DNA from 2 places in the Burkholderia diffusa genome. Region 1 is predicted to be linked to the other one. Evidence: riboswitches for the same ligand, from Rfam matches in the RefSeq annotation. Region 1 holds a riboswitch; the other holds the start of a gene.

Region 1 (9,869 bases):
TTGTCGGCGAGTGCTGCGCGCAAGCCATCGGCGCGGCGCAATGTGGATACGCGCCAGGCGTCGCTGTTCGACGACGGCCCTTCGGCAGAAGTGGTTTCCCCGACTGCTTCGTCGTCACCTGAACCGGTCGACCTCGATAGCGCGTCCGCGGCCACCGATCCGGCATGGATCGAGGCCGACGAACTCGCGTGGCTCGACGCCGTCGAGCTCGCGCCGCTCGATCCGTCCGATCCGGCGGTCGCGCCGATCGACGCCACGCGAGCCGACGAAATCGCCGCCGCGTCGCCCGCGCCCGCACCGCTCGCGGACTGCGTCGTGTGGCTCGAGCGCAATTACCGTTTCGGTCTCGATTCGCCGATCGGCCGCTTGTCGCTCACGATCCGCCGCGGCGACGTGCAGGGCACGCTCGATGCATTGCCGGCCGACGACGCCGCTGCCGCGTCGTTTCACGACGATGCGGGCGAGACGCTCGCGGCGTCGACGGTCGAACGGCTCGCGCGCCGGTTCGAGGCATACCTCGATGCGTTGCGTGCCGCGTTGTCCGAGCCGGTGCCCGATCCGTTGCCTTTGTTCGATGCGCTCAACCGCTTCCGGATCCTGTGCGCGACGCGCACAGGATCACGCGGCGCCGAGCACGTCAATGCGCTGGTGGCCACGCACGTGCGGCATGCCGCGCGCGTGCCGCTCGCGGTCGGCGCACACTGGTTCACCGGACGGCCGATCATGGTGACGCGCAACGACTACGCGCTCGGCCTGTTCAACGGCGACATCGGCATCGCGTTGCCGGACGCGCACGGCGTGCTGCGCGTATGGTTCCGCCGCGCGGACGGCACCGCGCGCGCCGTGTCGCCCGCGGCGCTGCCGCCGCACGAAACGGCGTTCGCACTGACCGTCCACAAATCGCAGGGCTCCGAATTCGATGAGGCCGCGCTCGTGCTGCCGGCGTCGTTCGGCCGCGTGCTCACGCGCGAGCTCGTCTACACCGCCGTCACGCGTGCGCGCACGCGCGTGCAGGTGATCGGCCCGCGGCGCGTGCTGGTGCAGGCGGTCGCGACACGTACGCAACGCGATTCGGGCCTTGCGGCCCGCGTCGACGAGGCGCTCGCACGGCGCCGCAAGGAGACGTCACGATGATGATCCGCTACACGCTCGATCCGGCCGAAGTCGAATGGACCGCCGTGCGCGCGCAGGGCGCCGGCGGCCAGAACGTCAACAAGGTGTCGAGCGCGATTCACCTGCGTTTCGACATCCGCGCGTCGTCGCTGCCGCCGGTCATCAAGGAACGGCTCCTCGCGCTGTCCGACCAGCGCATCACGCGCGACGGCATCGTCGTGATCAAGTCACAGGAATACCGCACCCAGGAGAAAAACCGCGAGGCAGCACTCGCGCGACTCGATGCGTTGATCGGCAGTGTCGCGTTCACGCCGCGGGCGCGGGTCGCGACGCGGCCGACACGCGCATCGAAGGAGCGGCGGCTCGAACACAAGTCGCGCCGCAGCGTGGTGAAGTCCGGAAGAGGGAAGGTGATCGACTGACGAAAGAAGGCCGACTGGCCGGCATCGCGAGCGCAGTCGTGCCGCCGTATGCGCTACCGCATCACGGTGCCCGCACTGTCGAGCACGAAGTCGACGCAGAACACGACGAGGCGGCTTTGCGCGCGAATCGCGACGGCCGCCGTATAGCAATCGCGGCCTTCGGTCAGCGAGAAGTGCGGGCCCATTAGTGCGACGCGACCAGGCGCCGCGATCGCGCGCTGGAAGTACGGGCGTCGCGACCAGTTGCTGTGCGTCTCGGGGAACAGCGGCGAGAGCCGCGTGCCGGTCGTCTGGCCGTCCTCGGGACGCGCGCCGATCGACGGCAGGAACTGTTCGCCGATCTCGTCCGTGACGAACACCCGGCGCGCGGCCGGCACCGCGAATACGCGCTGCGCGGCGTCCTGCAGGTTGCCGCTCGCGGAAAATGCGGCCGCGCCGGCGAGCACGAGCCGCTCGATCGCATCGAAGCCCGGCTGCTCGGCGCTCGCCGGCGTGTGCCGGCGAGCGATGAAGCGTTGCCACGCGGCGTCGAGCATCGCGGGCGCCGCGGCACTCGCGTGCGCGATCGATGCATCGGGCTGGCCGAACTGGAAGCCTTGGACGAAATCGATATCGGCCTCCATCAGCGTCTGCAGCGCGTCGTCGCTTTCGACGCCTTCGGCTAGCACCATCGCGCCGGCCTGGTGGAGCATCGATACCAGGTGATGCATGATGCGGCGATCGTCGGCCGACGCGTTCGCGCGTTCGACGAGCGATCGATCCAGCTTGACGATATCGGGCCGTGCGCGCCACACGCGGTCGAAATTCGAGAACCCGGTGCCGAAATCGTCGATCGCGATCAGGAAGTCCCGGTGCTGGATCATGTCGATCGTGCGAGCGAGCGCCGCTTCGTCGCGCGCCGGCTGCTCGACGACTTCCAGCACGATGCGGTTCGGCGGCAGCGCGAAATGGCGGCACAGCGCCTCGACGAATTCGCGCTGCACGAGACCGGAATCGAGCACGCGCGGCGTCACGTTCAGGAACAGCCAGCCGTCGCCGATGCCTTGCGCGACGAAGTTGGCCGTATGCAGGCAGCGGGCAAGCCGGTCGAGCAGCAATGCTTCGGCAGCGGCACGGGTCCTGTCGAACAGCGCGACCGGCGAAACCAGTGTGCCGTTCTCGTCCACGACGCGCAGCAGCGCTTCATAGCCGACCACGCGCTTGTGCGTGATCGACAGCACGGGTTGAAACACGCTGCGCAGCGTCGTCTCGCGATACATGGCGGTCCAGCCGCTGGGCGTCGGCGTGAGGCGTTCGAGCAGGGAGTCGAGCGAGAGGTCGCGGGAGGGCTTCATGTCAACGGTGCCCTGGGGCGATCGGGGGGCGGTATCGTACGCGCCACGCAGAAGCCGTCGCACGCGCAGGTGGACGCGAAAGATCGTGGTGCATCGTAACCGCCTTCTGCGGATGGATGTTCTGAGTGTAACGGGAATGGTGCCACCCGCGTATCAGGGTAACTCCAGACGCAAACGCTACACCGACGACTGGGCGGGGCTGTCCGACCGGGAGCACGACACGCATGGGTCGCCGGTCGCGTATGCGGCGACAGCGCCGCGTGTACCGCGTGCATTGCATGCAAGGAAAGCCGGGAAGCCGGGATGCCGGGATGCCACGCGGCTGCATCGGCATCAGGCGAAACCCGCCATGCGCTGTCGCGCACCGAGCGACGTGCGGCGCTCGAGGATCGGCGGCTGGAGTGTCGCGGGAAACCCGCACCGGCGGGGTGCCGGCCCCGCGCGCCGCTCAGGCCGCTTCGCCGCCGCGCGGGCGGAGCCCGGGAATCCGCTTGATCACGCCCGTCGCAAGCGCGGTGCCGACGAGCACGATCGCGCAACCTTCGATCATCACGAGCGATACGTGTTCGCCGAGGAACAGCGCGCCCCACAACAGGCCGAACACCGGGATCACGAACGTCACGGTAATTGCGCGGGCCGGGCCCACATGCGCGATCAGATGGAAGAAGATGAAATATGCAATGCCCGTGCAGGCGATGCCGAGCGCGAGCACGGCTCCCCACGCCTGCGTGCTGACGGATGCCGCAGGCCAGGTCGCGATCGCGAACGGCAGCAGCAGCACGCTCGAGCCGATCATGCTACCCGTCGCGTTGACGAGCGGATCGACGCCGCTAAGCGTGCGCTTCGTGTAGTTGGCCGCGATACCGTACAGCAGCGTCGCGCCGAGCGCGGCGACGGCGGCGAGCGCGGTCGCGTTGGCGCCGGTGCTGCCGCGCGCGTTCGCAATCTGATCCCATACGAGCGTGAGCACGCCAGCGAAGCCGATCACGAGGCCGAGCGCGCGCGGCAGCGACAGCTTGTCCTTCAGCCACAGATAGGCGACGAGCGCTCCCCACAGCGGCGTCGTCGCGTTGATCACCGACGTCACGCCGGCAGACAGCGTCAATTCGGCGAATGCGAACAGGCAGAACGGGATGCCCGAGTTCAGCGCGCCAACGACGAACAACGGCCACGCGCGACGGCGCAGCTGCGCGCCGAGCTCGGCGGGCCTGAAGCGCGTCAGCGCGAAGCCTGCGAGAAACAGCGCGCCGATGCTCACGCGCAGCGCCATCAACGGCGCGACACCGAAATCGGCGACGCCGATCCGGATGAACAGGAACGACGCACCCCACAGGGCAGCGAGGACGGTCAGCAGAAAGGCGTTCTTGGGTGACATCGAGCGTGGCGGCGAGGGGACGGGATGCGAGGAATCTTACACCGCGTTCCCGTGCCGTCGTTTCACGATCGGATGAAATGGCAAGAACCGGGAAATCCGCTTGCCTCCCGATATCGGATGAAATGGCAAGAACCGGGAAATCCGCTTGCCTCCCGATGCGAACCGGCCGGACGGCCGGCGCGGCCGTTCAATGATGGTGCCAGCCGCCGCGTCCGCCGAAGCCGAAATTGAGCGATACCGCAGGGCCCCAATAGCCACCCCAGGCCGGGGCATAGGCGGGGGCCGGGTAGTAGTACGCGGGGCCCGGATCGACATAGACGGGCGCGGGCTGCACCGGCGCCGCTGCGTAATAGCCGGACGGATAGTAGCCGTAAGGGTAGTAACAGCCGGCGAGCGTCGTGCACGCGAGCGCCGCGACGACGAGGGTCCTGTTCATGATGTCTCTCCGGCGGAGCCGGCAATCGGCAGATGCTTAAGCTTAGGCCGCGCGGCGATGACAAGATGCGCTAAACGGTAACGGATCATTTCCGGGCCGCTGCGGCGTGTTGCGGCGCCGCATGCGAAAAACGGCGCTTCCGCCGTGCGGAAACGCCGTCAGGCCGGCTATTGCCGCGCGTCGCGCGGCAGCCGGGTAAGCCGGCCGGCTTATTTGCCGACCTGGTTGCCGATGATGCCGCCTGCTGCCGCGCCGCCCAGCGTCGACAGCGCGTTGCCGCCGATCGCCGCGCCGGCCACGCCGCCGACACCCGCACCAATCGCGGTATCGCGCTGGCGCCGTGTCATCGAATCGCAGGCCGAGAGGCTGGCCACCGTCGCGACGAGCAGCGCGCATACCCCAAAACGCCGAATCGAATAGTTCATGATCGTTGTCCTTGTGGTAGTGAACGGAGGTCGCGCGTCCGCCTGACGGCCGCGCATGAATTCAATCTACGCGTCGTCCCGCGAGGCTGTTGTAAGGACTTGTTAAGGCTCGAGCGGTTTCGTAATCAATTGTTTCCCCTGCGCCGGCGGGTACACGGGATGCGTACGCGCAAAAAAGCCCGCTCGAAAGCGGGCTTCTGCGGTGCTTCACGAAACGAAGCGGTCCGTGCGGACCGCCGCGTTCGCTTGCCGACTTACTGACGGTGATAGATCTCGGCACCGGTCTTCACGAACTCGACCGCCTTGACTTCCATCCCCTTCTTCAGCGCCTCGGTTTCCGACACGCCCTGCTGTGCCGCGAACTCGCGCACGTCCTGCGTGATTTTCATCGAGCAGAAGTGCGGGCCGCACATCGAGCAGAAGTGCGCGACCTTCGCCGAATCCTTCGGCAGCGTCTCGTCGTGGAATTCGCGTGCCTTGTCGGGGTCGAGGCCGATGTTGAACTGGTCTTCCCAGCGGAACTCGAAACGCGCCTTCGACAGCGCGTTGTCGCGCACTTGCGCGCCGGGGTGACCCTTGGCCAGGTCGGCCGCATGCGCGGCGAGCTTGTACGTGATGATCCCTTCCTTCACGTCGTCCTTGTTCGGCAGCCCGAGGTGCTCCTTCGGCGTCACGTAGCACAGCATCGCAGTGCCGAACCAGCCGATCATCGCGGCGCCGATGCCGGACGTGATGTGGTCGTAGCCCGGCGCGATGTCGGTGGTCAGCGGCCCGAGCGTGTAGAACGGCGCTTCCTTGCACCAGTCGAGCTGGAGATCCATGTTCTCCTTGATCAGCTGCATCGGCACGTGGCCGGGGCCTTCGATCATCACCTGCACGTCATGCTTCCACGCGATCTGCGTGAGCTCGCCGAGCGTCTTCAGTTCGCCGAGCTGCGCTTCGTCGTTCGCATCGTAGATCGAGCCGGGACGCAGGCCGTCGCCGAGCGAGAAGCTCACGTCGTACGCCTTCATGATCTCGCAGATTTCTTCGAAGTGTTCGTACAGGAAGCTTTCCTTGTGATGCGCGAGGCACCACTTCGCCATGATCGAGCCGCCGCGCGACACGATGCCCGTCATCCGGTTCGCGGTGAGCGGCACGTACTGCAGCCGCACGCCCGCGTGGATCGTGAAGTAGTCGACGCCTTGCTCGGCCTGCTCGATCAGCGTGTCGCGGAAGATTTCCCAGGTCAGGTCCTCGGCCTTGCCGTTGACCTTTTCGAGCGCCTGGTAGATCGGCACCGTGCCGATCGGCACCGGGCTGTTGCGGATGATCCACTCGCGCGTTTCATGGATGTGCTTGCCGGTCGACAGGTCCATCACCGTGTCGCCGCCCCAGCGGATCGCCCACGTCATCTTGTCGACTTCCTCGCCGATCGACGACGTGACGGCCGAGTTGCCGATGTTCGCGTTGATCTTCACGAGGAAGTTGCGGCCGATGATCATCGGCTCGGATTCCGGGTGGTTGATGTTCGCGGGGATGATCGCGCGGCCGCGCGCGACTTCGTCGCGCACGAACTCGGGGGTGATCTCGGCGAGCGCGTTCGCGCCGAAGGCCGCGGCGCCGAACGCCTGGCCCGGGTGCTGGCGGCCCATCATCGCGGCGAGCTTCGCGCCGTTCGGGCCGCTCGACTTCAGGCTCTCGATGTACTCGGCGCGGCGCTGGTTCTCGCGGATCGCGATGTATTCCATTTCCGGCGTGATGATGCCCTGGCGCGCGTAGTGCATCTGCGTGACGTTCTTGCCGGCCTGCGCGCGGCGCGGGTTGCGGTGCAGGCCCGGGAAACGCAGGTCGGCGGTGGCCGGGTCGGCCGCGCGCTCGAGGCCGTACTGGCTCGACAGGCCGTCGAGCACTTCGGTGTCGCCGCGCGCTTCGATCCAGCGCTGGCGCAGTGCCGGCAGGCCCGCGCGGATGTCGATCTTCGCGTCCGGATCGGTGTACGGGCCCGACGTGTCGTACACGTAGATCGGCGGGTTCTTTTCGCCGCCGAAGCCGGTCGGGGTGTCGGACTGCGTGATTTCACGCATCGGCACGCGAATGTCGGGCTGCGAGCCGGTTACATAAACCTTTCGCGAATTGGGCAGCGGGGCGACGGCAGCGGCGTCGACGTGGGCGTCCGCGGACAGAAACTTCGGATTGGCGTTCATGCAATCTCCTGTGTGAGCGCCGGACAGGCGCCACGGCGCTTGCCCGGAGCCCTTGACGAATGTGGGGCTCGAGCTAAGCAGGAGACGAGGCTTGGTGAGGCGGCGGATTTCGTCAGAAGGATGGCGGTGAAATCCGTACGCTTCCCTGCGCTGGCATTATCCAGATCAGGTTCAAAGGGTATTTCTCACCCGCAATGCCGGTTGTTTGACCGAACGCATTGCAGGACCCCCGCGTTAGCAGCGCACACGATACACTGGCTTCGCGGCGGTTTCAACCGGTGGCAGGCCGGCAACCGAAGTGCGGTTGCAGCAACGCGGAGCGCCCGCCCGCCCCGCAACCCGCGATGCATGACACCGCCGCACGGCCCTGCAGCCCGGCTGACAATGACGGCGCGGTGCAGCAATGCAGCGGTTTCGGCAGTCCCAGAAAAAATTCTCGAAACGACTGTCATATCCCGCGACGTCCTCCGTCTATTCGGCTCCTCAAACCCATGTTTCGGAGAGATGTCATGAAAAAAGTACTGATCGCAGCCTGTGTCGCCGGTTTCGCCATGGTCGCAACGGGCGCGTATGCGCAGAACGATGCGATGTCGAAGGACGGTTCGTCGATGTCGAAGGACGCAATGGGCCACGACGCGATGGCGAAGGACGGCGCGATGAAGAAGGACGCCATGAAGAAGCATGCGATGAAGAAGGACGCGATGTCGCATGACGCGATGGGCAAGTCGACGTCGGGCGACAAGATGGCGCCGTCGAACTGACCGACGGGGCGGGGCGCGGCCGGCGCATGCGGTACACGAAGCCGCTCGCGCGTCGCGCACCGCCGCTACGTTCCGGGAGTCTTCATCATGCAAACCATTCCCGCTGCCGGGCGCGCGACCGCCACGCCGCCCGCGCGCAAGATCCATCCGCTGTGGGTGCGCGTGAGCCATTGGCTCAACGCGCTCGCGGCGATCCTGATGGCACTGTCCGGCTGGCGCATCTACGATGCGTCGCCGATTTATCCACCGTTTACGTTCGCGCACGGCATCACGCTCGGCGGCTGGCTGGGCGGCGCGCTCCAATGGCATTTCGCGGCGATGTGGCTGCTGGTCGGCAACGGGCTGTTCTACCTCGCGATGTCGATCGCGACGGGCCGCCTCGTACGCAAGATGCTGCCGGTCACGCCGGCGTCGATATGGCGCGACGTGCGCGCCGCACTGGGCGGTCGGTTGTCGCACGACGACCTGAGCGTCTACAACGCGGTGCAGCGCGCCGCGTATCTGACCGCGATCGTCGATCTGATCGTGCTGGTGCTGTCGGGGCTCACGATCTGGAAGTCGGTGCAGTTTCCGTTGCTGCGCGAGCTGTTCGGCGGTTACGACAACGCGCGTGTCGTGCACTTCTGGGCGATGTCGTTGCTCGTCGCGTTTTTCGTCGTACACGTCGCGATGGCGCTGCTGGTGCCGCGCTCGCTGCTCGCGATGCTGCGCGGCCGCTGACCCGCACGCCGCGGGCGAAGGAACTCATCATGTCGGAATCCGGAAACAACCGTGGTCGGCCGAGCTGGACGCTCGACCGCAAGTCGCTCGAGCTCGACGTGCGCCGCGAACTCGAGATGCCGTCGCGGCGCCTGTTCAACCGGCGCGTGCTGACGCTCGGCGGCCTGACGATGCTGACCGGCTGCACGCTGCAGGACGACGCGTCGGTCAACGCGTTCCTCGAGAAGGTGTCGCGCATGAACGATCGCGTTCAGGCGTGGCTGTTCAGCGGCGAGCGGCTCGCGCCGACCTATACCGAGGCCGACATCACGCGGCCGTTCCCGTTCAACGCGTATTACGGCATCGACGACGTGCCGCACGTCGACGCATCGACGTACCGGCTCGTGCTGTCGGGCCGGGTGACGGGCAAGCGCGTGTGGACGCTCGACGAGCTGTATGCGCTGCCGCATGCGGAGCAGATCACGCGCCACATCTGCGTGGAGGGGTGGAGCGCGATCGGCCGCTGGGGCGGCACACCGTTCGGCGCGTTTCTGGCACGCGTCGGCGCCGATACGCATGCGAAATACGTCGGCTTCAAATGCGCGGACGATTACTACGAAAGCATCGACATGCCGACCGCGCTGCATCCGCAGACGCTGCTCGCATTCGACTACGACGGCCGGCGCCTGCCGCCCGAATTCGGCTTTCCGATGAAGCTGCGGATGCCGACCAAGCTCGGCTACAAGAATCCGAAGCACATCATGGAAATCTTCGTGACCGATACTTACCCGGGCGGCTACTGGGTCGATCAGGGGTACAACTGGTTCGGCGGATCGTGAGCGGCGGGGCGCGGCTGCGCCCGCCGTGCTTCACGTGGGCGTCACGCGGATTCGCTTACCTGCAGATCGACGCGCAGGCCGACCGCCGCCGCCATGTTCACGAGCGCGTCGAGCCCGAACAGGTTGATCTTGCCGCGCAGCAGATCGGACACGCGCGGCTGCGTGACGCCCAGCTGTTTCGCGGCCTGGGCCTGGCTGAGTTCGAGCTGCGCGATGCGCTGCTTGAGCGCGATCATCAGCGCCGAGCGCAGCTTCATGTTCTCGGCTTCGGCCGGCTGG
Region 2 (9,869 bases), 860 kb from region 1:
CGCTAAGCAAAAGCGCGCGAGCGGATTTCGAAGAAAACCGGGCGTCCGAAAGGGCGCCCGGTTTTTTTATTGTGCAAGCGCCGCGAATGGTCGACTTCCGAGCGTGCCTTCGTCGCCCGCTCCTTTCGATGCGCGCCCCACATCTTCACGCAGCATCGCCTAACCTGATCGCATCGGGCGCCGATATTGCGTTATCTCTAAACTTTCGTTTTGTAATAATCCTTGAGAACTGTCATATCATGTCGCCCCGGCCGTGTTTCGCGGCCGTCTATATGACCCCATTTACAAGGACTCTGAATGGAAGCATTCGTGCATGGGCTGATCGACGCCGTCAACGGCGTGCTGTGGAATTACGTGCTGATCGCGCTGCTGCTCGGCGCCGGCGCGTGGTTCACGTTGCGGTTCCGGATGATCCAGCTGAAGGCGCTGTTCCTCAGCATCAAGCTGGTCGGCAGCAAGGGCGAACCGGGCAGCATCTCGTCGTTCCAGGCGTTCGCGACCGGGCTCGCGAGCCGCGTGGGCACCGGCAACATCGCCGGCGTGGCGGTCGCGCTGACGGTCGGCGGGCCGGGCGCGATCTTCTGGATGTGGATGACGGCGCTCGTCGGGATGTCGTCGGCGTTCGTCGAGGCGACGCTCGCGCAGATCTTCAAGGTATCGCATCCGGACGGCAGCTATCGCGGCGGCCCCGCGTACTACATCCAGACGGGCCTGCGCTCGCGCGGCTTCGGCGTGCTGTTCTCGCTGTCGCTGATCCTCGCATTCGGCTTCGTGTTCAACGCGGTGCAGGCCAATGCGATCGCCGACGCTTTCAATACATCGTTCGGCTGGAGCCGCGAATCGGTCGGCCTCGGCCTCGTGCTGCTCACCGCGCCGCTCATCTTCGGCGGAATTCGCCGCATCGCGTCGGTCGCGCAAGTGATCGTGCCGGTGATGGCGATCGGCTACCTCGCGCTGGCCGTCTACGCGGTCGCGACGCACGTCGCGCTGGTGCCGGAAGTGCTCGCGCTGATCGTGAAGAGCGCGTTCGGGCTCGAGCAGGCGGCAGGCGGCCTGACCGGCTACGCGATCAGCCAGGCAGTCTCGATGGGCGTGAAGCGCGGGTTGTTCTCGAACGAGGCCGGCATGGGCAGCGCGCCGAATGCGGCCGCGACCGCGAGCGTGCGGCATCCGGTCGTGCAGGGGCTGATCCAGATGCTCGGCGTGTTCGTCGACACGATCGTGATCTGCAGCGCGACCGCGTTCGTGATCCTGCTGTCGGGCCAGTACGAGCTCGGCACCGGCATGGAAGGCGCGGCGCTCACGCAGCGCGCGATCGCGAGCCACGTCGGCGACTGGGGCGGTATCTACATGGCCGTCGCGATCTTCTTCTTCGCGTACTCGTCGGTGATCGGCAATTACGCATACGCGGAAGGCAACGTCGACTTCATCACGAAGCGGCGCGGCGTGCTGCCGCTGTTCCGCTTCGCGGTGCTCGGCATGGTGATGTTCGGCAGCGTCGGGCAACTGCCGCTCGTGTGGGCGATGGCCGATACGAGCATGGGACTGATGGCGATCATCAACCTGGTCGCGATTCTCGCGCTCGGCAAGTATGCGCATGCCGCATGGCGCGACTATCGCCGCCAGCGCGCGGAGGGCATCGCCGATCCGGTGTTCACGCGCAACACGATTCCCGAGCTCGCGCGCGTGCTGCCTGCCGACGTGTGGGGTGAGGACGGCCCGTTGCCGCAGCGTCCGGTGTCGGCCGATGCGGTGGCCGAAGCGCGCGTGGCGGTGCGCGAATCATGAACGGCGACCGGCTCCGTGCGTTCGTCGCGCTGATGCCCGATGCGGCATCGCGCGACGCGCTGCATGCGCTGCCGGTCACCCGAGGCGCGCGGCGCACGCTGCCCGCGCAACTGCACGTGACGCTCGCGTTCATCGGTGCAATCGAACGCGCGCGTTGCGATGCGCTGGCCGCACGCCTGCCGGCGCTCGCGGCCGCGCATGCGCTGCCGTTGCAGCCGGTCGAGCGGATTGCGTGGTGGCCGAGCCTGCCGCGCGCGAGACTGATCGTCGCGGAACTCGCGCCCGATTCCGCCTGCGCGGCGCTGAACGCCGACTTGTCGGCGCTGCTGCTCGAACTGGGTGTGCCGGCCGACCGCCGGCCGTTCAGGCCGCACGTCACGCTCGCACGGTTGCCGCGCGACGCGGACGGACAGCCCGCGCACGGCGGCGCGACCGGGCGGCCGGTCGCGCTGCGTTTCGTCGCGCTGACGTTATTTGAAAGCCGGCTGTCGCACGACGGCGTGTCGCATGTGCCGATCGTGTCGGTGCCGGTCGGGCGGGCGTAGCGGGAAGGCGGGAGGGACGGGGAAGAGGAGAAGGCCGGCGCAGTATGCGCCGGCCTTTTGCCTGGCGGTTACGCCGCGACCTTGTCGCTGTCGTTCACGCGTTCGACGTTGATCGTGCCGACGTGGAACGCGGCGAGCGATTCGCGATGCGCAATGCTGACGATCGCGGCCTTCGGCAGCCGTTCGGCGAACAGATGATAGAGCCGCGCTTCGTTGTCGGCGTCGAGCGCGCTGGTCGCTTCGTCGAGGAACAGGAAGTCCGGCTTGTGCAGCAGCACGCGCGCGCCGGCCAGACGCTGCTGTTCGCCCGGCGACAGCACGCGCGTCCAGTGGCCGGTCTCGTCGAGGCGCCCGACGTAGTCTTCGAGGCGGCACGCACGCAGCGCGTCGCGGCACGCGTCGTCGGTGAACGCGTCGGGCGCGGCCGGATAGGTCAGCGCGGCCTTCAGCGTGCCGATCGGCAAGTAGCTGGTTTGCGGCACGAACATCATCCGTGCGCCGACCGGCGCGTCGATCGCGCCGTCGCCGAACGGCCACAGGCCCGCGAGCGCGCGCATGAACGTGCTCTTGCCGGAACCCGACTTGCCGATCACCAGCCAGCGCGAGCCGGGTTCGATCGTCACGTTGCCGATGTTGGCGAGCGCGTCGCCGTTCGGCAGCGCGAGCTTCAGCGACGACGTCGACAGCTTCGCGGCATCGACGTAGTGCAGGTTGATGCCGCCGTGCTCGGTCGCGGGCGACAGGCTTTCCTTCAGGTGCGACGTGCCCATCACGCGCTTGAATTCACGCAGACGGTTGACGGTCGCGCGCCATTCGACGAGGGTCGAGTAACTATTGATGAACCACGAGAACGAATCGCTGACGGTGCCGAACGCCGACGAGATCTGCATCAGCACGCCGAACGAGAACGCGCCCGCGAAATAGCGCGGCGCCGCGACGACGAGCGGGAAGATGATCGCGATCTGCCCATAGAAGCTCAGCACGAACGTGAGGCGCTTCGTGTACTTCATCACGCGCCACCAGTTGTCGCGAATGCGCGTGAACAGGCTCTGCGCATTGGCGGTCTCGGTCTTTTCTCCGTCGTAGAACGCGATCTGCTCGGCGTTCTCGCGCACGCGGATCAGCCCGAAGCGGAAGTCGGCCTCGACGCGCTGCTGCTGGTAGTTGATCGACACGAGCGGGTGGCCGACCTTCTGGATGATCAGCGAGCCGACCACCGCGTACAGCGCGGCCGCCCACACCATGTAGCCGGGGATCGTGATCGGCGTCGCGCCGAGCGAGAACGTCAGCGCGCCGGCGAGCGACCACAGGATCGTGATGAACGACACGAGCGTGACGACCGTCGACAGCAGGTCGAGCGACAGCGCGAGCGTCGTCGTCGCGAACGACTGGAGGTCGTCGGTGATCCGCTGGTCGGGGTTGTCGGCGAGGCGGTCACGTTCGATCCGGTAGAACGCGCGATCGCCGAGCCACTGGCCGAGAAAGCGGTCGGTGAGCCACTGGCGCCAGCGGAACCCGAGCATCTGGCGCAGGTAGCGGCCGTACACCGCGAGGATGATGAAGCCGAACGCGAGCGCGGAGAACTGCATCAGCAGGTTCGGGAAGTCGTGGACGTCCTTCGACTGCAGCGCGTTGTAGAACTGCGCGTTCCACTTGTTCAGCTTGACGTTGATCCAGACCACGCAGAGGTTGATCGCGATGATCGTGATCAGCAGCCCCCACGCGATTTTCCATTCGGACGACACCCAGTAGGGCTTGATGAGGCTCCACGCGGATACCGGGCGCTCGTCCTGCGGCGCGTCGGAGGCGGAGCGGACGGGATCGATCGATTGGGTCATGTGCTTCCTGATGAGTAGCCGGCGCGCGGGCCGGGCGGAGCCGGACGCGCGCCGCGATAAGGCATGCCGGGGCGCGGTGCCGACTGACGGCGGGCGTCCGGATGGTGGCCCGCGCGTCTTAAACGGCACTTAAGGCCGGCGGTGACGCGGCAACCGGCCGCTCGCGCGGCCGGCCTGCGGGCATTGTGCCAGAGCGGCGCGGCGCGACGGCGAATTTGCCGCAGGGGGACAGTTTGCGGCGCTTTCCGCTTTTATGGTCTAATGGCCGACGACGAAACAGGGGTGCTTCGAGCGCGGCCGACGGACAATTCCGGGCGACGCGGCGAGGCTGAGAAAGACCCTTCGCACCCGATCCGGGTAATACCGGCGAGGGAAGTTTCTGATCCCGCCGGGCCGCGCTGGCCGCCATCCCACATGGTCAGCGCCCGAGTCCCGCCCGGCCGGCCTTTGCTGCCGGTTTCGTCCTTTTGGGTACGCGCGCTGCGCGTTACGGAAGGAATGATGACCGCTCAATCTTCAGTCTTTTGCGCTGTTCCCGATCCGCTGTCGCGTGCGTCCGCACGGGGCGCTGCGCGTGCGTCGACATCCGTCGCACGCGTCGGCGCGGTTCGCGGGGAGGGCGCGCGATGAACCTCCACGCTTCCCGGCCGGATTTCGCGGTACTCGGCGGCGGCCTCGTCGGCCGCCTGATTGCCTGGCGGCTGGCGGGCGACGGGCATCGCGTCGCGCTCTACGAACGCGGCGGCCCGGATGGCGAGCAGTCGGCCGCGTGGGTCGCGGCCGCGATGCTCGCGCCGCTCGCCGAGGCGGCGAGCGCGGAGCTGCTGATCACCGAGCTCGGCGCCGCATCGCTCGCGCGCTGGCCGCAATGGCTCGCGGAACTGCCCGAACCGGTGTTCTTCCAGCAGCACGGCACGCTCGTCGTCTGGCATCACGCGGATCGCGCCGAGGCGCCGTTGTTCGAGCGTCGCGTGCGTGCGAACGCGCCGGTCGAGCTTTTCGACGGGGGCTTCGTCGCATTGGCCGGCGCGCAGGTCGACACGGCCGAGCCTGCGCTCGCGGGGCGCTTCGCGCGCGGCCTGATGCTGCCGCGCGAAGGGCAGCTCGACAACCGGCAGGCGCTGCGCGCAATCGCGGCGGGCCTCACGCAACGCGGCGTCGAACTGCACTGGCACGCGACGATCGACGACGCGAACCGGCCCGACGCGCATTTCACGATCGATTGCCGCGGGCTCGGTGCGAAATCCGTGCTGCCCGCGCTGCGCGGCATCCGCGGCGAAGTCGCGCGCGTGCGCGCGCCGGGCATCGGGCTTACGCGGCCCGTGCGATTGCTGCATCCGCGCTATCCGCTGTACATCGCGCCGAAACAGGACGACCTGTATGTGATCGGCGCGACCGAAGTGGAGGGCGAGGACTTGTCGCCCGTCAGCGTGCGCTCGGCGCTCGAACTGCTGAGCGCGGCGTTTTCCGTGCACCCGGCGTTCGGCGAGGCGCGCATCCTCGAACTGAACGCGCAATGCCGCCCGACGCTGCCCGATCATCGCCCGGCGGTGATCTGGGACGGCGCGACGACGCTGGCCGTCAACGGCCTGTACCGGCACGGCTTCATGATCGCGCCGGAAGTCGCGCATGCGGCGGTCGCGTTCGCGCAAGCCGCGCTCGGCGGCGAGTTCGCCGATGCCGACGCGTTCGCCGCGTGGCGCGATGCCGCGCGCTGGCCGACGCTCCTTCATCACCGCGACGACGCGCGCCAGCCGGCCTGACGCGCGCCGCCGACCGAATTCGATCAAGCCTCATGGATATCCAGATCAACCAACAGACGCTGACGCTGCCCGACGGCGCGACGGTGGCCGACGCGCTCGCCGCGTATGGCGCGCGTCCGCCGTACGCGGTCGCGCTGAACGGCAATTTCGTCGCGCGCACGCAGCATGCGGCGCGCGCGCTCGCGACGGGCGACAAGCTCGACGTCGTGCACCCCGTCGCGGGCGGCTGAGCGCCGCCGGTTCGCCCTCCGCCCTTCCAGGAAAACGACATGACGTCCATCACTTCCGCCGACGCGCTGACGCTGTACGGCGAAACCTTCGCAAGCCGTGTGCTGCTCGGCACGTCGCGCTACCCGTCGCTGCAGTCGCTGTCCGATTCGATCGCCGCGTCGCGCCCCGGGATGGTGACGGTCGCGCTGCGCCGTCAGATGACCGGCGGCACCGCCGAGGCCGGCTTCTTCGACCTGCTCAAGCGTCACGCGGTGCCGCTGCTACCGAACACGGCCGGCTGCCAAACCGTTGCCGAGGCGGTGACGACCGCGCACATGGCGCGCGAGGTATTCGAAACCGACTGGATCAAGCTCGAGCTGATCGGCGACGACTACACGCTGCAGCCCGACCCGGTCGGACTGATCGAGGCGGCCGCGCAACTGGTCAAGGACGGCTTCAAGGTGCTGCCGTATTGCACCGAGGATCTCGTGATCGGCCGGCGCCTGCTCGATGTCGGCTGCGAGGCGTTGATGCCGTGGGGCGCGCCGATCGGCACCGGCAAGGGCGTCGTGAATCCTTACGGACTGCGCGTGCTGCGCGAGCGGCTGCCGGACGTGCCGTTGATCGTCGACGCCGGGCTTGGTGTGCCGTCGCACGCGTGCCAGGTGATGGAGTGGGGTTTCGACGGCGTGCTGCTGAACACGGCCGTGTCGCAGGCCACGCATCCGGAAATCATGGCGCGTGCGTTCGCGCAAGGCGTCGAGGCCGGCCGTGCGGCCTATCTCGCCGGCCCGATGGATGCGCGTGAGACCGCGCACGCGAGCACGCCGGTCGTCGGGATGCCGTTCTGGCACCAGGACGGAGGCGGCGCATGAGCGTGCGCTTCGCCGATGCTTTCTGGCCGCCGGCCGACGAGCTGGCCGAAGCGGCCGAGCGGATTCGGGCCCGTCTGGGCGACTGGCCGACCGGCACGACGCCGTGGCGGCTGTGCGTCGCGGCACCCGACGTGCCGGCCGCTGGCGACGTGCTGATCGTGTCGGCCGGCGATCGTGCCGCGCAGGCGCGCGCGTCGGCGGCATCGCGCCCCGCGTCGCCGGACGCGGTTGCAATCGAATTCGACGAGCGCGGCGCGGCGCTGCATGCCGCGGGCGCGCGCTACGCGCTGGAAGCCGCGCATCCGCTCCCAGACGACTGGATCGCGGCGCTCGCGGCGTTCCTCGATTGCGGTTTCGAGCCGATCGACGCGCTGGTGCTCTCGCTTGCGTGGCGGGACGGCGACGAAGCGCGCGGTGCCGACGCGTGGCCGGTCGAGACCGCGCGATTCCCGCGCGTCGCGGGCCTCCCGGCCGCGCCCGAGCCCGCATTCCCGCCGTGCCCGCCGCGGTTGGGCCTCTATCCGGTCGTCCCCGATGCCGGATGGGTGGAACGCGTGCTCGACTGCGGCGCGCGAACCGTGCAACTGCGCGTGAAAGGCGCGACCCCGGACGCGTTGCGCCGCGAAATCGCGCGCGCGGTCGCGGCAGGGCGCCGCTATCCCGATGCACGCGTGTTCATCAACGATCACTGGCAGATCGCGATAGAAGAAGGTGCGTACGGCGTACATCTGGGTCAGGAGGATCTGGAAACGGCAGATTTGGCCGCGATCGCGCGCGGCGGCTTGCGGCTCGGTCTGTCGAGTCACGGTTATTACGAGATGTTGCGCGCGTTGCACGAGCGCCCGAGCTATCTGGCGCTGGGTCCCGTGTATGCAACCGCGACCAAGGCAGTCGCGGCGCCGCCGCAAGGCCTCGCGCGGATTGCGCGCTATGCGCGCTTCGCGGGCGCGCGGGCGCCGCTCGTCGCGATCGGCGGCGTGGGGCTCGACGCGTTGCCGGACGTCCTGGCGACGGGCGTGGGTAGCGTCGCGGTGGTCAGTGCGGTCACGGGCGCAGACGATTATCGGGCGGCGATTGTTGCGTTGCAGCAATGTTTTGCCCGACAATTTGACAATCATTGACCGCAGGGTCCGGAACGGCGTCACGACATCATTCCAATGCAGGCCCTATAATTTGGCGTTCTGCGTATAAGGACTGTCAGCTCCGTGAGCCCCACTCCTACCGAGACACTGCTGGAACTTCGCGACGTCGACTTTGGCTACGGCGACCGCCTCGTCCTGTCGAACCTGAACATGCGCTTCGGGCGCGGCCAGGTCGTCGCTGTCATGGGCGGGTCGGGTTGCGGCAAGACGACCGTGCTGCGTCTGATCGGCGGCTTGGTGCGCGCGCGTCGCGGCCAGGTGATGTTCGACGGCGCCGACGTCGGCGCGCAGACGCGCGACGGCCTGTACGCGCTGCGCCGCAAGATGGGCATGCTGTTCCAGTTCGGCGCGCTGTTCACCGACATGTCGGTGTTCGAGAACGTCGCGTTCGCGCTGCGCGAGCACACGGACCTGCCCGAAGACCTGATCCGCGACCTGGTGCTGATGAAGCTCAACGCGGTCGGCCTGCGCGGCGCGCGCGACCTGATGCCGTCCGAGGTGTCCGGCGGGATGGCGCGCCGCATCGCGCTCGCGCGCGCGATCGCGCTCGACCCGCAACTCATCATGTACGACGAACCGTTCGCGGGCCTCGATCCGATCTCGCTCGGCATCACGGCGAACCTGATCCGCACGCTGAACGAGGCGCTCGGCGCGACGTCGATCCTCGTCACGCACGACGTGCCCGAATCGTTCGCGATCGCCGACTACGTGTACTTTCTGGCCAATGGCGGCGTGCTCGCGCAGGGTACGCCCGACGAGCTGCGCGCGTCGACCGACCCGAGCGTGCGCCAGTTCATCGACGGCGCGCCGGACGGCCCGTTCAAATTTCATTACACGAGCCCGCCGCTGGCTGCGGATTTCGGGCTCGGCGGAGGGCGCGCATGATCAGCGCGATCGGACGTTACGTCATCGGCGGCCTCGAACGCGCGGGCTACGGCACGCGGCTGTTCGTGCGCCTCGTGCTGGAATTCTTCCCGCTGCTGCGCCGGCCGCGGCTCGTCACGAAGCAGATCCACTTCCTCGGCAACTATTCGTTCGTGATCATTGCCGTGTCGGGCCTGTTCGTCGGCTTCGTGCTAGGCCTGCAGGGCTATTACACGCTGAATCGCTACGGGTCCGAGCAGGCGCTCGGCCTGCTGGTCGCGCTGTCGCTGGTGCGCGAGCTCGGCCCGGTCGTGACCGCGCTGCTGTTCGCGGGCCGCGCCGGCACGTCGCTCACGGCCGAGATCGGCCTGATGAAGGCCGGCGAGCAGCTCACCGCACTCGAGATGATGGCCGTCGACCCGATCAAGACGGTGATCGCGCCGCGCCTGTGGGCCGGCATCATCGCGATGCCGCTGCTTGCCGCGATCTTCAACGCGGTCGGCGTGCTCGGCGGATATTTCGTCGGGGTCGTGCTGATCGGCGTCGATCCGGGCGCGTTCTGGTCGCAGATGCAGGGCGGGGTCGAGGTGTGGGCCGACGTCGGCAACGGCGTGATCAAGAGCATCGTGTTCGGGTTCGCCGTGACCTTCATTGCACTGTTTCAGGGGTATGAAGCGAAGCCCACGCCCGAGGGCGTGTCGCGCGCGACGACCAAGACGGTCGTGTTCGCGTCGCTCGCCGTACTCGGCCTCGATTTCCTGCTGACCGCGCTGATGTTCAGCTAAGCCTCAGCCAAGCCAAATTTTGGGATGACGATGAAAAAGACTGCTCTAGACTTCTGGGT

The links. A riboswitch is a leader RNA that binds a small molecule or an ion and turns the genes downstream of it on or off. The one in region 1 is predicted to bind thiamine pyrophosphate.
Region 2: another riboswitch for thiamine pyrophosphate. It lies ahead of WI26_RS01655 (FAD-dependent oxidoreductase); the one in region 1 lies ahead of thiC (phosphomethylpyrimidine synthase ThiC).

The regions. Positions count from the first base shown of each region.
Region 1 is NZ_CP013362.1:1,222,368-1,232,236, forward strand. Features, by position in the region: gene WI26_RS05610 (AAA family ATPase) at 1-1,134, shown strand, start outside; gene arfB (alternative ribosome rescue aminoacyl-tRNA hydrolase ArfB) at 1,131-1,535, shown strand; gene WI26_RS05620 (EAL domain-containing protein) at 1,589-2,869, opposite strand; gene WI26_RS05625 (DMT family transporter) at 3,318-4,244, opposite strand; gene WI26_RS05630 (hypothetical protein) at 4,432-4,680, opposite strand; gene WI26_RS05635 (glycine zipper 2TM domain-containing protein) at 4,890-5,105, opposite strand; gene thiC (phosphomethylpyrimidine synthase ThiC) at 5,360-7,291, opposite strand; TPP riboswitch at 7,416-7,532, opposite strand; gene WI26_RS05645 (pentapeptide MXKDX repeat protein) at 7,801-8,052, shown strand; gene WI26_RS05650 (cytochrome b/b6 domain-containing protein) at 8,140-8,772, shown strand; gene WI26_RS05655 (molybdopterin-dependent oxidoreductase) at 8,802-9,590, shown strand; gene WI26_RS05660 (helix-turn-helix domain-containing protein) at 9,632-9,869, opposite strand, start outside.
Region 2 is NZ_CP013362.1:360,214-370,082, forward strand. Features, by position in the region: gene WI26_RS01635 (glutamate synthase subunit beta) at 1-6, shown strand, start outside; gene WI26_RS01640 (alanine/glycine:cation symporter family protein) at 298-1,788, shown strand; gene thpR (RNA 2',3'-cyclic phosphodiesterase) at 1,785-2,333, shown strand; gene WI26_RS01650 (ABC transporter ATP-binding protein/permease) at 2,402-4,171, opposite strand; TPP riboswitch at 4,440-4,563, shown strand; gene WI26_RS01655 (FAD-dependent oxidoreductase) at 4,798-5,934, shown strand; gene thiS (sulfur carrier protein ThiS) at 5,967-6,164, shown strand; gene WI26_RS01665 (thiazole synthase) at 6,204-7,019, shown strand; gene thiE (thiamine phosphate synthase) at 7,016-8,140, shown strand; gene WI26_RS01675 (ABC transporter ATP-binding protein) at 8,225-9,046, shown strand; gene mlaE (lipid asymmetry maintenance ABC transporter permease subunit MlaE) at 9,043-9,810, shown strand; gene mlaD (outer membrane lipid asymmetry maintenance protein MlaD) at 9,835-9,869, shown strand, end outside.